4 regions of the Cupriavidus sp. P-10 genome follow, and region 2 is predicted to be linked to each of the others. Evidence: predicted binding sites of a transcription regulator. Region 2 holds the regulator's gene; each other region holds the start of a gene.

Region 1 (5,168 bases), on a different replicon from region 2:
GGAGCGCCCATAGCCGCCGGCGACCAGCAGGTCGGCTTGTACCTTGTCCGCAAGTTGCGGCAGAACGTGGTCAGGGTCGCCCTCCCCGACCAGGAGATTGGCATTGATGCCATGGCTGGCCAGCCACGCGGTTAGCCGGTTTCCACTGTCACGGTAGCTTTGTTCCTCAATGGCAGCAGCATACTTGCCTGCGCCGACCACCAGGACGGAAACAGCACTGGCATGCGCGAGCCACAGCAATGCGTCCGCTACCGCCCTCGCGGCCTCTCTGCCGCCGTTCCATGCAATGGCGACATGGCCACCAAAGCGAGGTCCGGACGCGCCCGGCACCAGCAAGATGGGCCGGCCGGCATTGAGCATCGCATACTCCGCAACCCCGGCCAGCAGCGCCGGGACATCGGCATCCGCCGACGGCGGTGCGGGCAGGATAAGATCGGCGAAACGGCCCTCGTCGGCAAGCGCCCAGCCGGACTCGGCGTCAATAACGATATGCCGGGTGGGAATGTCCGGCGCCACTTGCCTAGTCAGCGTGTCGAGGGCTTCCTTGTGACCGGCAACCAGTTTGTGCAGCTGGCTGGCGGCAAGCGCCGCGTATTGTCCGGCTTCTTCGCCCGCCCCGCGAAACGGCTCCAGGTTAGTTCCAGTTGCAGTCAGTCCGACCACGCTGCCGCCAGATTCCGCGGCAACCCGTGCGGCCGTTTCAATGCGTGCCGACCGGGCTGAATCTTCGCTGAGGTCGACGAGGATGGTTCTAAAGTCCATGACGTGATTCCGTGGTTTGACCGACGTGACAAAAAATGCATAGGGCAGGCGCCGGGCTGGATCAATCGAGCGGGTAGGAGCGACGATATTCCGGCATAGTGACTGCCCAGCGCAGGTCGCGCTCGATGAGCTGGCGAAGCGCGTCGCTTGCCTGTGGCTCGCCGTGGACGACAAACGTACGCCGCGGCGCCTGGTGAAAGCCGCCAAGCCATGTCATGAGTTCCGCGGCATCGGCATGTGCGGACATGTTCTCGACCTGCTCCACCGACGCATGCACGGCGATGTCCTTACCATGGACGCGAATGTCGCGCCGGCCTGCGGCCAGCGCTGCGCCGCGCGTACCCGCCGCCTGGAAGCCGGAAAGCAGGATGGCATTGCGAGGGTTCGGACCGTAGGCGGCAATATGGTGGACCACGCGACCACCGGTAGCCATGCCGCTGCCAGCCAGGATGATCTTGGGACTTCGGTCGTGGTTCAGCCAGATCGACTGCTCCATGCTCTGCACCGGGATGGCGAGGTTGCAGGCTGCGGCGCACTCTTCGCGGCTGATGCGCAGTTCTTCCGGATGCAGCGAGAAAATCATGGTCGCATCGATGGCCATCGGGCTGTTGAGGTACACCGACACGTCGGGGATTCGCTTGAGCTCGCGCAGGCGGTGCAGGCAGTAAAGCAGGCTCTGCGTGCGCCCCACCGCGAAAGCGGGGATGATCAAACTGCCGCCGCGGCCAATTGTCCGGCTGACTATCTCGCCGAGCACATCGAGCGGGTGGTCGTCCGGATGCCGCCGGTCGCCGTAGGTGGACTCCACCAGCAGGTAATCCGCCTGACGCACCATTTCCGGCGCGCGCATGACGACGTCCTGCTGCCGCCCGAGGTCGCCTGAGAAGACGATGCGCTTGCCGTCGACGAACAACGTGACAATAGCTGCCCCGATGATATGTCCGGCCCGGGCAAACTCGGCCTCGATGCCGGGCGCTACCTGGAAGCGCTTGCCGAACTGCATCGGCTGGAGTCGCCGCATTGCTCGTTCAGCGTCGGCGGCCGTGTAAAGGGGCAATGCGGGGCGATGACGCGAAAAACCCTTGCGGTTCGCGTAATCGGCGTCTTCTTCCGCCAGGTGGGCGCTGTCTGGCAGCAGGATGCCGCACAGCTGCGCGGTGCCCATTGTGCAGTACACGCTGCCGCGGAAGCCGTTCCGCACCAGCAGGGGCAAATACCCGCTGTGGTCGATGTGGGCATGGGTCAGCACCACGGCGTCGAGCTTGGCCGGATCGAGCGGCAGTGGGTCCCAATTGCGCAGGCGCAGGGTCTTGTATCCCTGGAACAGGCCGCAGTCGACCATGACCTGTTGACTGCCGGTATCGAGCAGGTACTTGGAGCCGGTGACCGTATCGGTCGCGCCGAGGAATTGCAGTTGCATGCTGGTGTCCTTTGACGCTTGCGCGAAGCCGTTGGTCCCGCCACGGGTGCCGCTGGCCGATACAGCCAGTCTAGGTGGGGGAACCGAGTGGTGGTTGATACGGATCAATCATGCGGACATGCGAATACCTACGCTTGAACAGTGTCCCGCCCCGCCCGCCCCACGTGGCGTCCACGCAGAGCCAACAGCAGTGCGCACCGTGGCTCCGCGCGGAGCAGATCTTGGGAAACGTCATGCAAAATCGCTCCAACGCGTTGCAACAGGCCTGCCCCCAACCCAGGATTTCATCGTCCCGCGTCCGGCGTAGAGCCATGTCAAAATTCACCATCACCATCTACTCTGATTAGAGCGAATCTTAAGATGGGACTTGGGTCGATCCTTCTCAGGAGACATCTCATGTATAGGCGCATCTTGCTTGCCGTGGACGGCAGCCGCTCCTCCGACCTGGCGCTCAGCCAGGCGATCGCCATCGGCCGGGCCACCAATGCCGAAGTCAAAGTGCTGTACGTGGTGGACGACAGCGACATCTATTTCGGGACGGGCTCTTTCGACCCGCACGAACTGGTCAGAAAACTGGTCTCTCATGGCCGCAAGGCATTGGATGCGGCCACTGCCCGCCTTAACGAAGCCGGTATCCGCTGCAACGCACAACTGGACGAGGAGCCGGTGGCCCCAGGCCGGATCTCGACGACCATCGTCAACGAAGCAAACACCTGGAATGCCGACATGATCGTTTTGGGGACCCATGGCCGGCGCGGCGTTAGGCGCGTGCTGATGGGCAGCGTGTCAGAAGGCGTCCTTGCGCAGACCACCAAGCCGGTGCTGCTGGTCCGTAGCGAGATCGAAGGCTGATTGCGCCATGCCGCCGACCATGCGAGCGATGCTGTTCGAGGGTGCGGGGCTGCCCTTGCGCCTGCTGGACGTCCCAGTGCCCGAGCCAGGGCCGGGCGAGGTCCGCATTACCGTGGCCGCCTGCGGCGTGTGCCGCACCGATCTGCATATCGCCGACGGCGACCTGCGCTATCCCAAGCCTGCGCTCATTCCGGGGCACGAGATCGTCGGCACGGTCGAATCGTGTGGCACCGGTGTCACCGCGTTCAGGCAGGGCGACCGTGTCGGCGTGCCATGGCTGGGCCATACCTGCGGACAGTGCAGCTACTGCGTGCGACATCACGAGAATCTTTGCGACGCGCCGCAGTTCACCGGCTACACGCGTGACGGCGGCTACGCGGAGTACGTGGTGGCCGACAGCCGCTACTGCTTCAGCATTCCCGCCGCCTATGACAACGAGCACGCCGCCCCACTGCTCTGTGCCGGCCTGATCGGCTACCGCACGCTGCGAATGGCGGGTGAAGCGCGCCGCATCGGCATCTACGGCTTTGGTGCGGCAGCCCACCTGGTGACGCAAATCGCCGTGGCGCAGGGCCGGGAGGTCTATGCCTTCACCCGCACGGGCGACAGCGCTGCCCAGCAGTTGGCACACCAGTCTGGCGCATGCTGGGCCGGCGCCAGCGACCTCGATGCACCGGTACCGCTGGACGCGGCACTGATCTTTGCCCCCGTGGGCGCGCTGGTGCCGCGTGCGCTGCGCGCCATCGACAAAGGCGGCATCGTCGTCTGCGGCGGCATCCATATGAGCGACATCCCGGCCATGCCCTACCAGTTGCTGTGGGAAGAGCGACGGCTGTGCTCCGTGGCCAACCTCACTCGGGCCGATGGCGACGCGTTGATGGCGATCGCGGCCCACACGCCGCTACAGACCCATATCACCACCTATCCGCTCGAACAGGCCAACGTTGCCTTGGTCGACCTGCGCGCGGGCCGCCTGGCCGGCGCCGCCGTCCTGACTATCCATCCCTGAGTCTTTTCCGCCGCCTGCAGCAGGGATGCCAGGGAGAACGCTTGATTTGGCTGAAGGCCGGCACGCAAGTGCCTAGCATGCACTCATGGTTTCGTGTGCTTGGACGACCCGACAAGATTTCAGCCGACAAGCTTTCAGGAGAGGAACAAAAACCGCCGGCGTCTCCCTTTTCGGGAGGCTTTCAACGGCGCTTACCGACCACATTGAGAATGCGTTCGCCCTCTCTGGTCAGGCGAAATTGCCTCCGATCAGGTCTCGAGGTCTCGAGCTGCGCCAGCTGGCGCTCAACGAGTGCACTGATGTCAGCGGGGTCCAACTCGCGGGTATGTTCCGAATCGCTGAGAATCATCAGCGCTGCGAGCTCGTGGGGGCTTAGCATCTCTGTCTCCCGCAGAGGTTGACGATTACGCGTGCGGCGCTGCATGACGGAGCCGCATGGGCCACGCGTTGCAGCAACCGAATTTTAGGGGCCACTATGTCGGGTCGTGGCCCTGACTGCGGATCTTTTGAGGTAGGTCAAATCGGCATACCGTTTGGCCAAGGTTAGGTCCTACCGCTCGCGAAAAGGAGGCTCGCGCTTGATGTACTGACGGCCCGGTCGACATAAGATTGCAGGCGAAGGGTGTTTACTAAACCACGTTTGTTCAGTTTCTGGTCTGCGCTGCCTGCCTACAGGTTGAGAAATAAGAGATTTGGCGCGGCGCAGCAGTCCGGCAAATCCGGATTGGGTGTGAGGACCGGCTGGTGCCGGTGGAGTGGCGCGCCGCTGAAGGCCCGCCGCTGGTAGCCGTCCAGCGCGAGCGCGGCTGGACGAGCTGCTGTTCGTGATCATCCTGGACTGACAGACCGATGCTGGCCATCCCCAGCGCAGGCTGGTTAAGCGAGATCGGCAGGCGCGTCATGCTCGCCTGGAATGGCAGCCGCGAATCCGCCCGGGCGATCCATGACGCCTCACGTCGATGAACGTCCCGGCGCTTTTCTCGCACTAGTCTTCTGCGCACAACAGGGCGATACCTCAGCCGTGCCGGCGCAGGCCACGCCCGTTGATCTGAAACAAGAGTCGATCTCGCCTGCCGCCTAGACTGATTTGTAGCTTCTGCGAGAGGGCGATCATGGCTTACGACA
Region 2 (5,168 bases):
AAGCGCCAGCCGCTGGCCAGCGACACTAGCTCCACGCCGCGCGGGCGCCAGTCCTGGCGCAACTCCTCCAGCAGCACGCGGACGGTGTCCGCGCCGACATCGTCGGCGAACAGCCGTCGCAGATCATTGACGCGCAAAGGTTCCTGCGCGCAGATCAGCGCCGTCTCGAGGACGATCTTCGCCTCTTGGGTATTCATGTTGATGGTGTGCAGCCTGTCTTTGCACCTGCTCCCGGACGGATCCGGGGCACCGGAGATTTTGGATACAGCGACGCCAATGCCATCGCCATCTCATTGCGCAGCTCACCCGGATACCTGCTGCATCCAAGCCGTGCACTTCCATTCTTTGCATCGAGTTGCCGGGTCACTCCGGCAGGAGATCGTTCGCATGCCGCCATGGGCCGGTCAGCGAACCTCTTGCGTGGCACATCCGAAAACCGGACGCTGCTGTCGGCGAACTGAACGCCTCGGACGCAAGAAAAACGGGTATCGGGAGCAAGGCCGGCATCTCCAACACCGCAGTGCCAGCCGGGCTTTGATCTTTTGAACCGGATGGACCGCGGGCCGGGCCGGGCATCGAACCACCAACGCTTCCCGCCGCCGTGGGCGTGCCTTCTGGTAGGAAGGCCGCTTGGCGCTGCTCGCCGTTGCTTACAAAACACCGCGCGATACCGCAATGTTGGCGATTGTATGGCATTCCCGCCCTTGCCCGCAACCATCATTCGCTGCGCCGCGCGCCCCATGCGCCTCAAAAGACCAGGCAGAAACCCTGCTCTGCCAGCGAATGTGGCAGCAACACCGCGCGCGCCAGGCCAAGGGCCCCGAACGCCATGACCGCCACGCCCGCGCCCACCCGCACCGCGCGCCGCCGCGACAGGCTGCGCAGGTAGCCGGACAGCCCCGACAGCACCAGCAGGTTGGGCAGCGTGCCGACGCCGAACACGCCCATCACCAGTGCGCCGGAACCGGCATTGCCGGCGAGCAGCGCAAGCGTCAGCGCACCATAGACCATGCCGCACGGCACCAGCCCCCAGGCCAGTCCAACCCCGTAGCGCCTGGCAAGGCCCCCATGCGCACGCACGAACGCGGGCATGTTGCCGCCTAGCCGGCCCAACTGCCGCGCCACGCCACTGCCAGCCCGCGCCGCCAGCCGCTCCAGCCATGCCACGGTAAAGGCATTGCCGCGCAGCAGGCGCCAGCCCGACCACAGCAGCATGGCGCTGCCGGCACCGAACAGCCAGCGCTGCAACGGCAGGTAATCCTGCTTCCACGCGCCGGCGCCGATCGCGCCCAGCAGCGCGCCTAGCATCATGTAGGTCGAAATCCTGCCCAGGTGCATTGCCAGCAACTCGCCGACCCAGGCAGCACGGCTGCGCACGAAGGTCATGGCCGCAACGCTGCCACGTGGTTGTTCGACTGCCAGCGCGATGCCGCCACACATTGCTGCACAGTGCACGCCGCCCAGCAATGCCAGCATAAAAACGCTAATTAGCACACCAAATGTCAAATCTGGCTCCCTGCCGCATCACATCGCACGGTAAAATGTCCTGATCGCGCCCTCGCATCCAATCTTGCAGGTTCCAATTGCTTACCTCCATTCCAATCACCGAAATGTCGCCCCGTTGCTCCACATGCGCGATGGGGCAACTGTGCCTTCCGGTTGGCATGTCCCAGCAAGACCTTACCAAGATGGACACGCTGGTGCAGGAACGCATCCGGGTCCATAAGGGTGAGACCTTGTATCGCATGGGCGATCCCCTCACCGCGGTTTATGCCGTTCGCTTCGGCACGCTCAAGACGCACGTCACGACCGAAGACGGCCGTTCACAGATTACCGGTTTCCATCTGCCAGGCGAGATCGTCGGACTCGACGGCCTGGGGGAAATGCAGCATGCCTCTGACGCGACCGCGCTGGAAGATACCGAAGTCTGCGTAGTCCGCCTTGGTGACCTCCAGACCCTGTCCGCAGACCTGCCTTCGCTGCAGCACCAGTTCCTGCGGCTGATGGGCAAGGAAATCACGCACGACCAGCTGATGCTGGTGACACTCGGCTCGATGCGCGCCGAAGAGCGCCTGGCCGCGTTCCTGATCAACCTGTCGGAGCGCCTTTCGGCACGCGGGTACTCGTCGACCGAATTCGTGATGCGCATGAGCCGCGAGGAAATCGGCAGCTACCTGGGCCTGAAACTGGAAACCGTCAGCCGCCTGTTCTCGCGCTTCGCTGAAGCCGGCCTGATCCAGATTCGCCAGCGCCACGTGAAGCTGGTGGATCTCGCCGGCATCAAGCAGCTCTACAGCCGTAGCTGCTGACCCTTCCCCACGCCACACCACACCGCATTGCGCTTGCGCCGCACAGGGCGGCGCAAGCATCGCCCTTCACTCCAGCTCGTCGGTATCGCTAAGCCGCGTCGGCATCGTGTACAGCGTCAGGCCGCTGGACAGCGCGCAGAATATCCACGCCAGCAGGAAGCTCATCGTATAGATCGATTCGCGCGACGCCTCGATCGGATGCCCGAAGAACTTCAGGTCACCGGGATCCACGACCGAGAACACCGTCGCGGTGGCGAAGCCCGCCATCAGGAACCCCGGCCACAAGACCCACATCAGCCAGCGCAACCTCATGGCTGCCTCGCTGCGCTCGGCTGAGGCCGCACTGCCTCCGCCTTCTCGACCACCAGTCCATGACGCGCCGCGCCCTGCACCGGCATGTCAGGATGCGACGACGCAAGCCAGATGGTGACGCCGCACGCCACCATCGCGACCAGCGGGCCGCTCATCAACAGCCACGGCCACGGCTCCTTCCACCACGGATTGCCTTGCTGATTCATCATGCCCCCTTAAGTTCTGCACCGAGCGCCTGGCGTCACAGGTCGCGCGGCACGATAAAGCTGGTGGTTTGCCGGATCTCGGCGCTGCCCCGCTCAGTTGCTTCGCTGGTCACCGTCACGCGGATCTTGTGCGTGCCTTGCGCGGCGTATTCGATCGGCACGCGTATGCGGATCGGCAACAGCCGGTTCGACGTCGGCGCCAGCGACTCGGCCTGCTTGTCGTATTCGACCGTCAGGTTTTTCAACTCGTCGCTGTCGGCTCGCACGCTGATGTGCATCGGCCCTTCAGTCGTGTTGATCAGCTGCAGGCGATAGACGTTCTCGATCCAGCGGCCCTCGACTTCCCGGCCCAACGCGCCGCGGTCGCGGATGATGTCCACCTTCAGCGGCGTGCGCAGCGCGATCGAAGCGACGAAGCCCGCAAGCAGCGCAACCCACACCACCGAATAGATGATGACACGCGGGCGCATCAAGCGCTTGCGCGACGCTGCCGCCGACAGCGCCTTGCGCATGGCATTTTCCGACGTGTACCGGATCAGGCCGCGCGGATAGGACATCTTGTCCATGACCTGGTCGCAGGCGTCGATGCAGGCACCGCAGCCGATGCATTCATACTGCAGGCCGTCGCGGATGTCGATGCCGGTCGGGCACACCTGGACGCAAATGCTGCAGTTGACGCAATCGCCCAGGCCCGCCTGGCGATGATCGGTCTTGCGCGAACGGCTGCCACGCGGCTCGCCCCGGCCGATGTCGTAGGTAACGACATAGGTGTCGCGGTCGACCATCACGCTCTGGAAACGCGCGTACGGGCACATGTACTTGCATACCTGCTCGCGCATGAAGCCCGCGTTGCCCCAGGTGGCAAACGCGTAGAACAGCATCCAGAACGTCTGCCACGGGCCCAGCGACAAACTCGCCAGCTCGCCGCCAAGTTCACGAATCGGCGCGAAGTAGCCGATGAAGGTGAACCCAGTCCACAGGGCGATCAGTACCCACAGGAAGTGCTTGGTGGCCTTGAGGCGCAGCTTGCGCAGGCTCCAGGGATCGCCATCCAGGCGGATGCGCGCGATCCGGTCGCCCTCGATCCGCCGCTCGATCCACATGAATATCTCGGTATAGACCGTCTGTGGACAGGCATAGCCGCAAAACAGCCGCCCGGCAATTGCCGTGAACAAGAACAGCGCCAGCGCCGAAATGACCAGCAGCACGGCGAGGTAGATGACATCCTGCGGCCACAGCACCAGCCCGAAGATATAGAACTTGCGTTCGCCAAGGTCGAACAGCACGGCCTGGCGTCCGTTCCACTGGAGCCAGGGCGTGCCGTAGTAAATCAGCTGGGTGAAGAGGACCAGCCAGACACGCCAACTGGAGAATGCGCCCGTGACCGAGCGCGGATAGATCTTGCGGCGGACCTCGTACAGTGTTTCATCCGAGGTCTCGGCAGGCGCAGCGGCCGACCGCTGGGGGTCGGCCGCCCGGGCCACTTCTTCGGTCCCGGGTGCGTTCATGGATGGTTTCTCCTGCGGGCGGCCCGCGCCCGCGCAGATGAGTCGCCTGTCATTGGCCGGCACCCCCGCCGGTATTGGACAGGCCCCAGACATAAGCCGTCAGCATGCGGATCCGCTCTGGCGTCAGGATCTCTTCATGTGCCGGCATATGGTTGTTGTGCCCCTTCAGGATCGCGTCGACGATGCTGCCTTCCGAACTGCCATACAGCCACACGTTGTCGGAGAGGTTCGGCGCGCCCAGTGCCTGGTTGCCCTTGCCGCCGGCACCGTGGCAAGCCGCGCACGTCGACTTGAAGGTGCTCTCGCCACGCGAGGCGCGGATGGGGTCCGATGAAAGTCCCGACAGCGCGCGGACATACTGTGCCACGTCGCCTGCCAGCTTGCCGTCGATGGTGGATGCGAACGGCGGCATCACACCATTCCGGCCCTTGGAAATTGTCTGCTGGATGGTTTCGGGTTCGCCGCCATACAGCCAGTCACCGTCGGTCAGGTTGGGGAACCCGCGGCTGCCGCGCGCATCCGAACCATGACATTGCGCGCAGTAGTTAAGGAAAAGACGCTGGCCGATCTCGCGCGCCTGCGGATCGCCCGCCACCTGCTTGACGTCCATCTTCAGGTACTTGGCGTAGATCTCGTTCTGCATCTTCTCCTGCGCGGCACGGTGCGCCGCCAGTTCGTCTTGCGTCGAGAACTTCAGCACGCCGGCGTAGGAACCCAGGCCCGGATACAACACCAGGTAGACCAGCCCGAAGATGCAGGTCAGCAGGAACATCCACATCCACCATCGCGGCAGCGGGTTATTCAGTTCGCGCAGGTCGCCGTCCCAAACGTGG
Region 3 (5,168 bases), on a different replicon from region 2:
CGCTGTTCAGCATGGCAACCCTCTTGTGGCCTGGGCAACCTGCCTTGGGCCAGGCGTTGCTGCTGGCGTGGCTGGCCTTTGTCGCCGTGGTGGCCGCCTGCGGGCTGGCCGGCACGCTGCGCGCGCGGCGCCGCCAGGATCCGCTGTGGCTGCTGTGGCCGGTGGCCTGCGCCAGCATGCTGGGTGCCGCCGTGCTGGGCGCGGCGGCGATCGTGTGGCCGGATTCGGACGTACCGCTGGCGTGGTGGGCCGGCACCATGGCGCTGGTCGGCAGCGGCGTGCTGCCGGTCACGGCGATGCTCGGCAAGATCGTGCCGTTCCTGGTCTGGCTGCATTTGCGCCGGCTGCTGCCGCCGCGCGCGCGCGCGCCGGCCATGCAGGCCATCATCGTGCCCGCCCGGCAACGCCGCCAGTCTTGGTTGCTGCTGGCAGCCTACGGGCTGCTGCTGGCGCTGCCGCTGGCACCCCTGCCGCTGGCCCGCGCCGGCGGCCTGCTGCTCGCCGCGGCCAATGCGTGGCTGGGCTGGCAATTGTTGTCCGCGTTGCGCTGCATGCGGCAGATGCGCCGCCGTGGCGGCCTGCCGCCGCGCCATGCGGCCCGGAATGCTGAAGGCAGTCATGTCGAAGGAGGTCATCACCATGGGTGAAGCCATCAACCTGGAAGCGCTGCCATTGTTCCGCGGCGTCGATGCAGCCGTGGTGGCGCAGTTGCGCGCCGCGGCAACGCTGTGCTGCCTGCGCAAGGGCGAATACCTGTTCCGTGGCGGCGAGCCAGGTGCCGGCCTGACGATCGTGCTGGAGGGCCTGGTCAAGCTGGCGCTGCAGCCACCGGCCGGCGACGAAGCCGCCGGCGAGCGCGCCATCGAAGTCTTCGGTCCGGGCGCGGCCTTCGGCGAAGACCTGCTCTGCCTCGACGTGCCGGGGCGCATGGCCTGCCAGGCGCAGACGCGCACGCTGGTGCTGCAGATCGGCAAGACGGCGCTGTGGCAGGCCGTCATGCAGGATCCGCTGCTGGCCGCGCAGTTGCTGCGCAACCTGTCGGGCCGATTGCATGGGCTGATGCGCGATATCGAGGCGATCAGCCTGCAGACCGCGCTGCAGCGTGTGGCGGGCTTCCTGCGCGAGCAGGCGTTCGCCACGCGGCGCACCTGGCTGGCCTGCACGCAGCGCGTGATTGCGTCAAAGCTGGGGATCACGCCCGAGACCCTGTCGCGCGTGATGCACAGGTTCTGCGCCGAGCGGCTGGTGCGGATCGAGCGCGGCAAGATCTACCTGATCGATCCGGATGGGTTGGCGCGCCAGGCCGGCCCGGGCGAGCTGGCGGCGGCCTGACGGCCGCTCGGGGAGTCAGGCGCCGCGTGCAGGCGAACCGGCACGCGCCAACAGCGCTCAGGCCGTGGCCGCTGCCTTGGCCGGCATCAGTGCCGCAGGCTTTTCCCCCGTCATCAGGTAGTGGATCAGCTCGGCCACCGGGCGGATCGCTTCGCCGAACGGCAGCGCACCCTTGCCGCGAAAGAACAGCCCGCGCTCCACGTCGCCGCGTACCGCCTGCGCCAGCTTGAGGTCGATGCAGAACTGGCCGATGCGCGCGATGCCGTCGCGCAGGCCGCACGATTGCAGGCAATCGAACCCTTCCAGGCACTCGCGTACCTTGGCGCGGCGCTGCAGCCTGGCCTCGCTCGACAGGTAGCGCGACAGCCACGGCGTCAGCACCGCGCGCGCCGGCAGGCCGGCAACGCTGGTGAACTCGCGCAGCGTCTCGGGCCGCGCGGTGGCCAGCACCTGCTTGAAGGCCGGATGCGCATCGCATTCCTCGGTGACGGCAAAGGCGGTGCCGAGCTGCACCGCGGCGGCACCCTCGTTGAGCCAGTGGCGCACCTTGGCATGGCTGTCGATGCCGCCGGCCACGATCAGCGGGATGCTGTCCCATGCGAGGCCCAGCGACTGGAACAGCTCGCGGCATTCGGCCAGCACGCGCGAGAACGAAAAACGCGGCTCGGACAGGTCCTGGATCGTCGCCGCGCCAAGGTGGCCGCCGGCATGGGCCGGGTGCTCGACCACGATGGCATCGGGCAGCCGGCCCTTCTTCATCCAGCGGCGCAGCACCAGGCCGATGCCGCGCGACTCGGACAGGATCGGGATCAGCGCCACTTTGGGGTGGTCGGCGGCCAGTTCCGGCAGGTCCAGTGGCAGTCCGGCGCCCATCACGATGGCATCGGCGCCGCTTTCGCAAGCCTGGCGCACCAGCGAGGCGTGCGAGCCCACCGCCTTCATCACATTGACCGCAATCAGCCCGCGGCCTCCCGACAACATGCGCGCGGCGCGGATTTCGCGGTCGAGCGCCTCCAGGTTGGCGGCCTCGATGCCGGCCTTGTCGCGCACGCCGCGGGTGCGTGCCATCAGGTCGGGGTGGTGGTGGCGCAGGTCGATGCTGGCGATGGTGCCCACGCCGTTCTCGCGTGCCACTGCGCCGGCAAGCCGGTGCGCCGAGATGCCGATGCCCATGCCGCCCTGCACGATGGGCAACAGGCGGCGGCCGGCCAGCTTCAGCCAGTGTTCGTTCATAAAAGGGATCTCCGGAAGGTGAATCGCGTGTGGCCGGCAGCCGGCCTGGCGCGGGGGGGTGACTGGCGAAGCGTGGCACAGCGGAAAGACCCTGCGTTTGCCGCAGGTCAAGCGCACGGGCGCTGACTGCCATCGGCCTACGCCGACCGGCATACGCCGGCGCGAGCCATGTGCCATTGGTGCCGGTTTGCGCGGGATCAAGCCCCTGCCGCCAGCGCGTGGCTAGCATCGGCCGCTGTTCTTGTCCTGTTTCCCTTGTCCCTGCTTTCCACACCATGACAACTGCCTGTACTGGCCCGGATGCGGCCACCGTTGCGCCTGCCTGCGCGCCACGCCGGCCCCAGCTGGTTGCACCCGCCGGGTCGCTGGCGGCGCTGCGCATGGCGCTGCAGCACGGCGCCGACGCGGTCTACCTGGGCCTGCGCGATGCCACCAATGCCCGCAACTTTGGCGGCCTGAATTTCACCGAGGCCGACATCCGCACCGGCGTCGCGGAAGCCCATGCGCGCGGTGCCGAAGTGCTGTTCGCGATCAACACCTTCGCGCAGATGGGCGCGGTGGCGCAGTGGCACCGCGCCGTCGACGCCGCCGCTGAACTGGGTGCCGATGCGGTCATCATGGCCGACGCCGGGCTGATGGGCTATGCCTGCGAGCGCCATCCCCGGCTGCGCCTGCACCTGTCGGTGCAGGGCTCGGCCACGCACGCCGATGCCATCGAACTGATGCGCGAGCGCTTCAATATCCGCCGCGTGGTGCTGCCGCGGGTGCTGTCGCTGGCGCAGATCGGCAAGCTCGCGCGGCAGACCAGTGTCGAACTGGAAGTGTTCGGCTTCGGCAGCCTGTGCGTGATGGCCGAAGGGCGCTGCCTGCTGTCCTCCTACGCGACCGGCGATTCGCCCAACAACAAGGGGGTCTGCTCGCCGGCGCATGCGGTGCGCTGGACCGAGCAGGACGGCACCATGCAGGCGCGCCTGTCCGGCATCCTGATCGACAGCTACGCGCCCGGCGAGCCGGCCGGCTATCCGACGCTGTGCAAGGGCCGCTTCGAGGTGGAGGGCGAGCGCGGCTATGTGCTGGAAGAGCCAACCAGCCTCAACGCGCTGTCGCTGCTGCCCGCGCTGGTCGGCATGGGCATTGCCGCGATCAAGATCGAAGGCCGGCAGCGCAGCCCGCGCTATGTCGCCGATGTGGTCGGCGTGCTGCGCGCGGCCATCGACGACGCCTGCGGCGATCCCGCGCGCTTCGCGCCGCGCCAGGAATGGCAGGCCACGCTGGGCCGCCATGCCGAGGGCGACCAGGTGACCCAGGGCGCCTACGACCGGCCATGGCGGTGATGCCAATGGACGCGACCTGCCCCGATCCCGCCGCCTTCGCCACGATGGACACTGCCATGCCCGACACCGCCGCGGCCACCGTGCCGCAACCGGCTGCACAAGCCGCCGCACAAGCCGCCGCACAAGCCGCTACACAAGCCACATCACGACCCGCCGCCGCGGGCTTTGGCATTGCCCTCGGTCCGCTGCTGTATTACTGGCCACGCGAGCGCGTGCTGCAGTTCTACGCCTCGGTCGCCGACGCCCCGGTGGACCGCGTCTACCTCGGCGAGACCGTCTGCACGCGGCGCCACGAACTGCGCCACGCGCAATGGCTGGAGATCGCGCAGATGCTGCGCGATGCCGGCAAGGAGGTGGTGCTGTCCACGCCGGTGCTGGTGGAGTCCGATACCGACATCGCCTGGATGCGCCGCGCCTGCGATCAGCACGGCTATCTGGTCGAGGCCAACGACCTTGGCGCGGTGCGCTGCATGGGCGGGCGGCCGTTCATCGCCGGCCCGCACCTGAACGTCTACCATGCCGACACACTGGCCTGGCTGGCGAAGCAGGGCGCGGCCGGTTGCGTCGTGCCGGTGGAAATGGACGGCCGCACGCTGGCCGCGCTGGCCGCGGCGCGGCCGGGCGGCACCACGGTCGAGGCCTTTGTCTGGGGCCGCATGCCGCTGGCGTTCTCGGCGCGCTGCTTTACCGCGCGCCACCATCGCCTGCGCAAGGACAGCTGCGAGTTCCGTTGCATGGACTACCCCGACGGGCTGGTCGCCGCCACAGGCGATGGCCAGGCGTTCTTCACGCTCAACGGCGTGCAGACACAGAGCGCGACCTGCCTGGACCTGTGCGGCGAGGCGCTCGCCATGGCCGCGATGGGCGTCGACCTGCTGCGCGTCAGCCCGCATTCGACCGGCACGCTGGAGGTGGTGCAGCAACTGGCGGCGATCCGCGCGGGCGCGCGCGCGCCGGCACCCAGCGGCATCGTGCCGGCGGGAGCGCAGCCGTGCAACGGCTACTGGCATGGCAGCGCCGGCATTGCGTGGGAGGCACGGGCATGAACACTTTGCACAAGCTGATGACCGGCGTGCATCGCCGCATGCCGGCGCGGGCACGCGCGCTGCCGCTGGTGGCGGCGCTGGAGCTGGCGCGCCGCGCCGGCTGGCTGGAGCCGCCGGCTGCGCTGGAAGGCCATGTATTCCTGCTGACGCTACAGGACCTGGGGCTGGAAGTGCCGTTCCGCTGCGAAGGCGGGCGCTTCCGCACCGCCGCTGCCGGCGGCGG
Region 4 (5,168 bases), 380 kb from region 2:
ACGACGTCGCGCATCACATCGACGAGCGTTTGCGCCGCAGCTGAGGGCAGTGCCTGTTCCGGCGATGCGCTCCCAAATTCGGCAAGGACCTTGCCCTCGTGATCCTCGATGCGGGTGACCATGCGCGGCTCGACATAGGCGCCGCGGTTTGCAATCGTGCTGTAAGCCGAGACCATTTCCTTGAGCGTGACCGGGCTCGTGCCGAGCGCTAGCGACGGCACCGGTTCAAGCGCACTCTCGCGCACGCCCATCGCGCGCGCAAGCCGTGCGACTTTTTCGGGGCGTGTCTTTTGCATGAGCTGGGCGGTAACGCGGTTGCGGGAGTACACCAGCGCGTCGCGCAGCGTCATCGGCCGGCCGGTAGGCGGCTCCGCGTCGGTGGGCCGCCACATGGCCTGCCCTTTCAGTGGAATGGCAACGCTGCGGTCTACGATCGTGTCGCCCGGCCGGGCGCCATCTGCGAACGCCGCCCCGTAGACAAACGGCTTGAATGTCGAACCCGGCTGACGCCGGGCCTGCTGCACGTGATCGAACGGTGCGTCCGTGAAATCGCGACTACCGACCCATGCCCTGATATCGCCGTTGCGCGGATCGATCGCGATAAAACCCGCCTGGACCTGCGTCTTGCTTCGGCAGAGGTCACGGACGAAGGTCAGGTTCCGGCCGAGGTTCCTGAGCGCCGTCTGATCCGATTTGCCAGCATCGCGTGCGGCGCGATATTCGGGCGTTTGCCGCATGAACGTCCGGAACAGGTCGTTGCCTGGGTGACAGCCCCGGCGTTCGTTCCATGCCCCGTTCGCGATCCATTGCAGCTGGCTCGCCTGCCAGTTCACCGCCTGCAACGCCATGGCCTGCAGGCGAAAATCTATGGTCGTGCGCACGACAAGCCCGTCGGCGTAGATGTTGTAGCCGTTGCGCTCGGCCCATGCGATCAGCCACTTGCGCAGTTGCACTGAAAAATGCGGCGCGGCGCTTCGCGGCGCGGCCTGCACCTCGAAATTGACCCTGAGGGGCTGTCGGCTCAACCAGATGTAGGCATTGGGCCTGAGCTTCCCGTGCTTGTTCATCTGCCCTAGCACCGTGTTCCGCCGCTGCATGGCGCGCGCCGGATTGAGAACGGGGTTGTAAGTGCTGTTGGCCTTGAGCATGCCGACCAGTGTCGCGCTTTCGAGAATATCGAGCTGATGGGCCGATTTGCCGAAGTAGGTGCGCGCCGCCATTTCCACGCCGTAGGCGTTGTACAGGAACGGCACATTGTTCAGGTACGTCTCAAGGATCTGGTCCTTGCTGTACACGGCTTCGATCTTGAGCGCCGTGATCGCTTCCCTGATCTTGCGTGCCAGGGTCGGGGCGCGGCCGACTTTGTCGGGATACAGGTTGCGCGCGAGCTGCTGCGTGATGGTCGAACCGCCCTGGCGATCGCCGGAGAACGTATGCAGCGCAGCCGCCGCCATGCGCAGCCAGTCGATGCCGTGATGCTCGTAGAAGCGGTGATCCTCGGTTGCGATCAATGCATCCAGCATGTACGGCGAGATCTGCCTGAGCGATACCCACTCGCGATTGACCGGTTTGAATTCGTCGAGCACTCTGCCGTCGACCGACACGATGAGCGCCGGGCGGTCGATGCGAGCTTTCCGAATATCGCTGATGCCAGGTGTAAAAGGCACGAGCGCCAGCACGTACAGCAGGAACAGCACGGGCACCGCGGCGAGGGTCAGGATGACGCCGCGTCGCGTCGGCCGGCGCATGCGTTCCAGCGCGCCCTTGAAGGCGCGCCCTGCCGCCGTGACGTTGGCAACGACCAGCGGTCGGATACGGATGAGCCACCGCGCGCAATACTCTCGAAACAACAATACAGGGCGGCGAATCACGGTGGCGGGACGTTTGGCGGAAAGAGCGGGATCGTACCAAAGCGCGGGAACGCGTCTGGTGCCAAACGTGGATGCGCGGCACCGCGCTAACAATCGATTACATCTGTTTCATTTGGACAGAGTCATTCGTGGCAGGCTGAGCATGGGTCTTGGGCTTTCCCACGAAAACTTGTCGGACAAAGACCGATAGCACTACAAACAGGCAGCGACTAGATTGACCCGCTCGATCTGGCATCTTCATGGGAGGCGAAAACATGCAGGACATTCTTATTCTGACCGTCGGAGGTCTGTTGCTCGCTGCCCTCCTCTTCCCCGGTCACAAAAGCCGGCGAAGCAAGTAATCGATGCAGTCTGGCGACGAGAATCGACGGAGACCCTGGTTCGGCTGACAGCCCTGCCTGACGACCGCCCGGGTTCGCGTCGGTCTGCCATTGAATGGGGTTGCGGCAGGTGGAATCGAACCACCGGCCTCGGGGAGAATAAGACCCGCGCGCTTCCACTGCGCTATGCCGCAATGAGAGCAATTGTGCGACTTTCGACATACGGCCACTGTGCGCTTGCGCACTGGCCGATATAAGAAAAAGAGCGATGGCGATCGTGGGCTCCAGCGCTCGTCAGGTACCCAGGGCGGCGCTATTATCAAATGCAATAACCTGACTCTTGACGCGTTCGGCCCGTCCTTCGCGTCTTTCTGCATCGGAGGGGAAACGTGCCAAACGTAATGTCCGACGGTGTTTCCATCCACTACGAGGTGAAGGGCCAGGGTTCGCCTGTGCTCTTGCTGGCGGGGCTGGCGGGAGTGGGCACATCGTGGGGGCCACAGATCGAGCTGTTCGCCGCGCATCACCAGGTAATCGTGCCCGACCACCGCGGAACCGGCGCGTCCGGGCATACCGCCCGCGATATGACGATTACACAACACGCACGGGACATGGCGCGGGTTGTCGAGGCGGTAGGATGCGGGCCGGTCCACGCGGTCGGTTCCTCAACGGGGGGCGCCATCGCGCAATGGCTGGCGATCCGTCACCGCGAGCTGCTGCGCAGCGCGACCATCGTCTCTTCCATTGCACGCGCGGATGCGTTCTACCGTCGCCAGTTCGAGATGCGGCGACGGATGCTGACCGATTCCGGGATGCGCGCATCCACCGAGGCCAACGCACTGTTCCTTTTCGATGCGAGATTCATGCGCGAACACCCGGAGCAGGTGCAGGCGTGGGTGAACGCGACAGCGGCCGGCACATTTGAACCGGAGATCGGCTTCGCCCGGATCGACATGATCGTGTCGCACGACGCCTTCGACGCTCTTCCGTCGATCACGACGCCGACCCTGGTGATGGTCGGCGAGCGCGATTTCTGCGCCCCGCCCTACTTCTCCGCGGAGATTGCCGAGCGGATTCCGGGAGCCGAGCTTGCCACCCTGGACGGTGGTCACTTCATCTTCCTGGAAAAGCCCGATCTCGTGAACGCCACGATTGAGGCCTTTATCGCCAGGCACGAACAGTGAGCACGGCCTTCCGCTGTTGGTAGCACGCGGGTCAGGACATGCGCCTCTTTGATCTGGATCAGACCCACGTCGCGAGGGAAGACTATTGTTACTGAAATGTTGCAGTTCCGATGAATTTGGACGCAGCGGTTTCCGTAACCAGTTTTCCCTGGAGGGCGCCATGGCCAACCAGCTTGCCGTCTGGCATTCCGACCATATCCATTTCGCCGCACTGCTTGACCTGCTGGAAGAACAGGTGAACGCCTTTTACCGGGAGGAGCCGCCAGACTACGGCCTGATGGGCACGATCATCGATTACCTGCGCAACTATGGCGATCGCGTTCACCACCCTCGCGAGGATGTGGCATACGCCCTGCTCGTTGAGCGATCCCCGGACATGCAAATTGTGGTCAGTCGGCTCCTGCAAGAGCATCGTGTCATTGCCGCGGTGGGCGAGGAGCTGCTCAGCCGGCTGCATGAAGCTGAAAGCGACGTCATCACGTCGCGGACGGCGCTCGAAGCCGCCGCCGCCATGTACCTTGCCTACTATCGCAACCATCTCTCCACTGAGGAAAAACAGGTCATGCCGCGTGCCGCGCAGCGACTGACCGAAAGGGATTGGACCGAAGTCGCGGAGACCGTTCCGGATGGCGCCGATCCCCTGTTTGGAGACAGGGTACAAGCGCGTTTCGCGGCGTTGCGCAAACAGATCGAAGCTGCCTGACAGGGCTACACCTCTTTGGTGTCGAAGACCAGAAGATCCACGCCTGCCTGTGCAAAATTCGCCAGGTCGGCCGCGGCCGCGGCGCCCTCTGGCGAAGCGAGAGCCTGCTGCATTGCCTCCAGGGAATCGAAGGTAAGCAACGCTACCAGATGGAAAGGTGATTGCCCGGCTGGCGTCTCCACCGGACTGCTGCTTACCTCGTAAGCCTGCAAGCCGGGCATCTTCCTGGCAATCGGAACGTGCTTCGAGAAGTAGTGCGCGTCGAACGCCGCCTTGTCGGCGGGCATCTTGTACAGTGCGACAAGCTTTGCCATGTTGATCTTCCGGTTGGGCAAGCCTGGGGCGGATCGAAATGGCGCGCCAAGGCACGCGGCGCACTTGCGATCTGCCCTGCTTGCGTACAGCGGCTATTTCACGTGCAGGATGACGGTCCCCTCGGCAATCGTCGGCGCGCTGGCACCGGTACCGGTCGCGTTCTCGGCAATCCATTCCCTGGCTTTCTTGACGCTCTCATCCACGCCCGCTTTGTCATTGCAGGTCGTCACGGAGAATCCGCCATCGGTGGTCCGCACGAGCGTATAGCTCACCAAGCCCTGGACCGAGCGCATCAGGGATTCGACTTCCGGTGTCCGCTTTTCCAGCAGATCAAATAGCGCCCTGGCCCCGCTTCCGGCATAAGTCCTGATAACAGTGTGCATGATTCGTCCCTCCATCGAATGACCCCGGATTTCGCGAAGTCGCGCAAAGAAGGATGTGATGGCACCAGTTTAGGTGCGACCAGAGCTTCCATGAAAGACGGGCGGAAGACTGCTACGGCTGCCACGCGCTTGTCGGACAACGCCTGATAGCGGCGCGGTGACGTTGGGCAGACACTGAGGGCACAACCTCCGGAGACGACCATGGCCAGCAAGAACATCCACGTCGTGCCTACCCATAACGGTTGGGCCGTTGAAGCGGAAGGTGGCGCCGGCAGGCAGCAGCGATTCACTTCCATGGATCACGCGATTGCCACCGGCAGGGAAAAGGCCAGGCGTGCAAAGGTGGAACTGCTTGTCCACGGCCGTGACCGCCAGATCGTGGAGCGAAGCTC

What was found. The regulator FNR, encoded in region 2, switches genes on or off when oxygen is low (the NO sensors DNR and NnrR bind a similar motif). The targets are predictions, from matches to a motif close to TTGATNNNNATCAA.
Region 1: the regulator FNR is predicted to act here: its motif matches at 2,277-2,290, upstream of CTP10_RS33950 (MBL fold metallo-hydrolase RNA specificity domain-containing protein).
Region 3: the regulator FNR is predicted to act here: its motif matches at 2,663-2,676, upstream of ubiU (ubiquinone anaerobic biosynthesis protein UbiU).
Region 4: the regulator FNR is predicted to act here: its motif matches at 3,424-3,437, upstream of CTP10_RS08255 (hemerythrin domain-containing protein).

What each region holds. Positions count from the first base shown of each region.
Region 1 is NZ_AP025172.1:858,158-863,325, forward strand. Features, by position in the region: gene CTP10_RS33945 (universal stress protein) at 1-762, opposite strand, end outside; gene CTP10_RS33950 (MBL fold metallo-hydrolase RNA specificity domain-containing protein) at 824-2,182, opposite strand; gene CTP10_RS33955 (universal stress protein) at 2,579-3,034, shown strand; gene CTP10_RS33960 (zinc-dependent alcohol dehydrogenase family protein) at 3,042-4,043, shown strand; gene CTP10_RS33965 (universal stress protein) at 5,156-5,168, shown strand, end outside.
Region 2 is NZ_AP025170.1:2,178,543-2,183,710, forward strand. Features, by position in the region: gene scpB (SMC-Scp complex subunit ScpB) at 1-197, opposite strand, end outside; gene CTP10_RS10040 (urease accessory protein UreH domain-containing protein) at 748-1,506, opposite strand; gene fnr (fumarate/nitrate reduction transcriptional regulator Fnr) at 1,584-2,309, shown strand; gene CTP10_RS10050 (hypothetical protein) at 2,376-2,621, opposite strand; gene CTP10_RS10055 (FixH family protein) at 2,618-2,827, opposite strand; gene ccoG (cytochrome c oxidase accessory protein CcoG) at 2,863-4,335, opposite strand; gene ccoP (cytochrome-c oxidase, cbb3-type subunit III) at 4,385-5,168, opposite strand, start outside.
Region 3 is NZ_AP025171.1:2,721,439-2,726,606, reverse strand. Features, by position in the region: gene CTP10_RS29155 (hypothetical protein) at 1-647, shown strand, start outside; gene CTP10_RS29150 (Crp/Fnr family transcriptional regulator) at 619-1,332, shown strand; gene CTP10_RS29145 (NAD(P)H-dependent flavin oxidoreductase) at 1,390-2,565, opposite strand; gene ubiU (ubiquinone anaerobic biosynthesis protein UbiU) at 2,841-3,899, shown strand; gene CTP10_RS29135 (U32 family peptidase) at 3,905-4,945, shown strand; gene ubiT (ubiquinone anaerobic biosynthesis accessory factor UbiT) at 4,942-5,168, shown strand, end outside.
Region 4 is NZ_AP025170.1:1,794,069-1,799,236, reverse strand. Features, by position in the region: gene CTP10_RS08270 (penicillin-binding protein 1A) at 1-1,868, opposite strand, end outside; tRNA gene CTP10_RS08265 (tRNA-OTHER) at 2,313-2,385, opposite strand; gene CTP10_RS08260 (alpha/beta fold hydrolase) at 2,593-3,375, shown strand; gene CTP10_RS08255 (hemerythrin domain-containing protein) at 3,536-4,078, shown strand; gene CTP10_RS08250 (EthD family reductase) at 4,084-4,392, opposite strand; gene CTP10_RS08245 (hypothetical protein) at 4,486-4,776, opposite strand; gene CTP10_RS08240 (DUF2188 domain-containing protein) at 4,978-5,168, shown strand, end outside.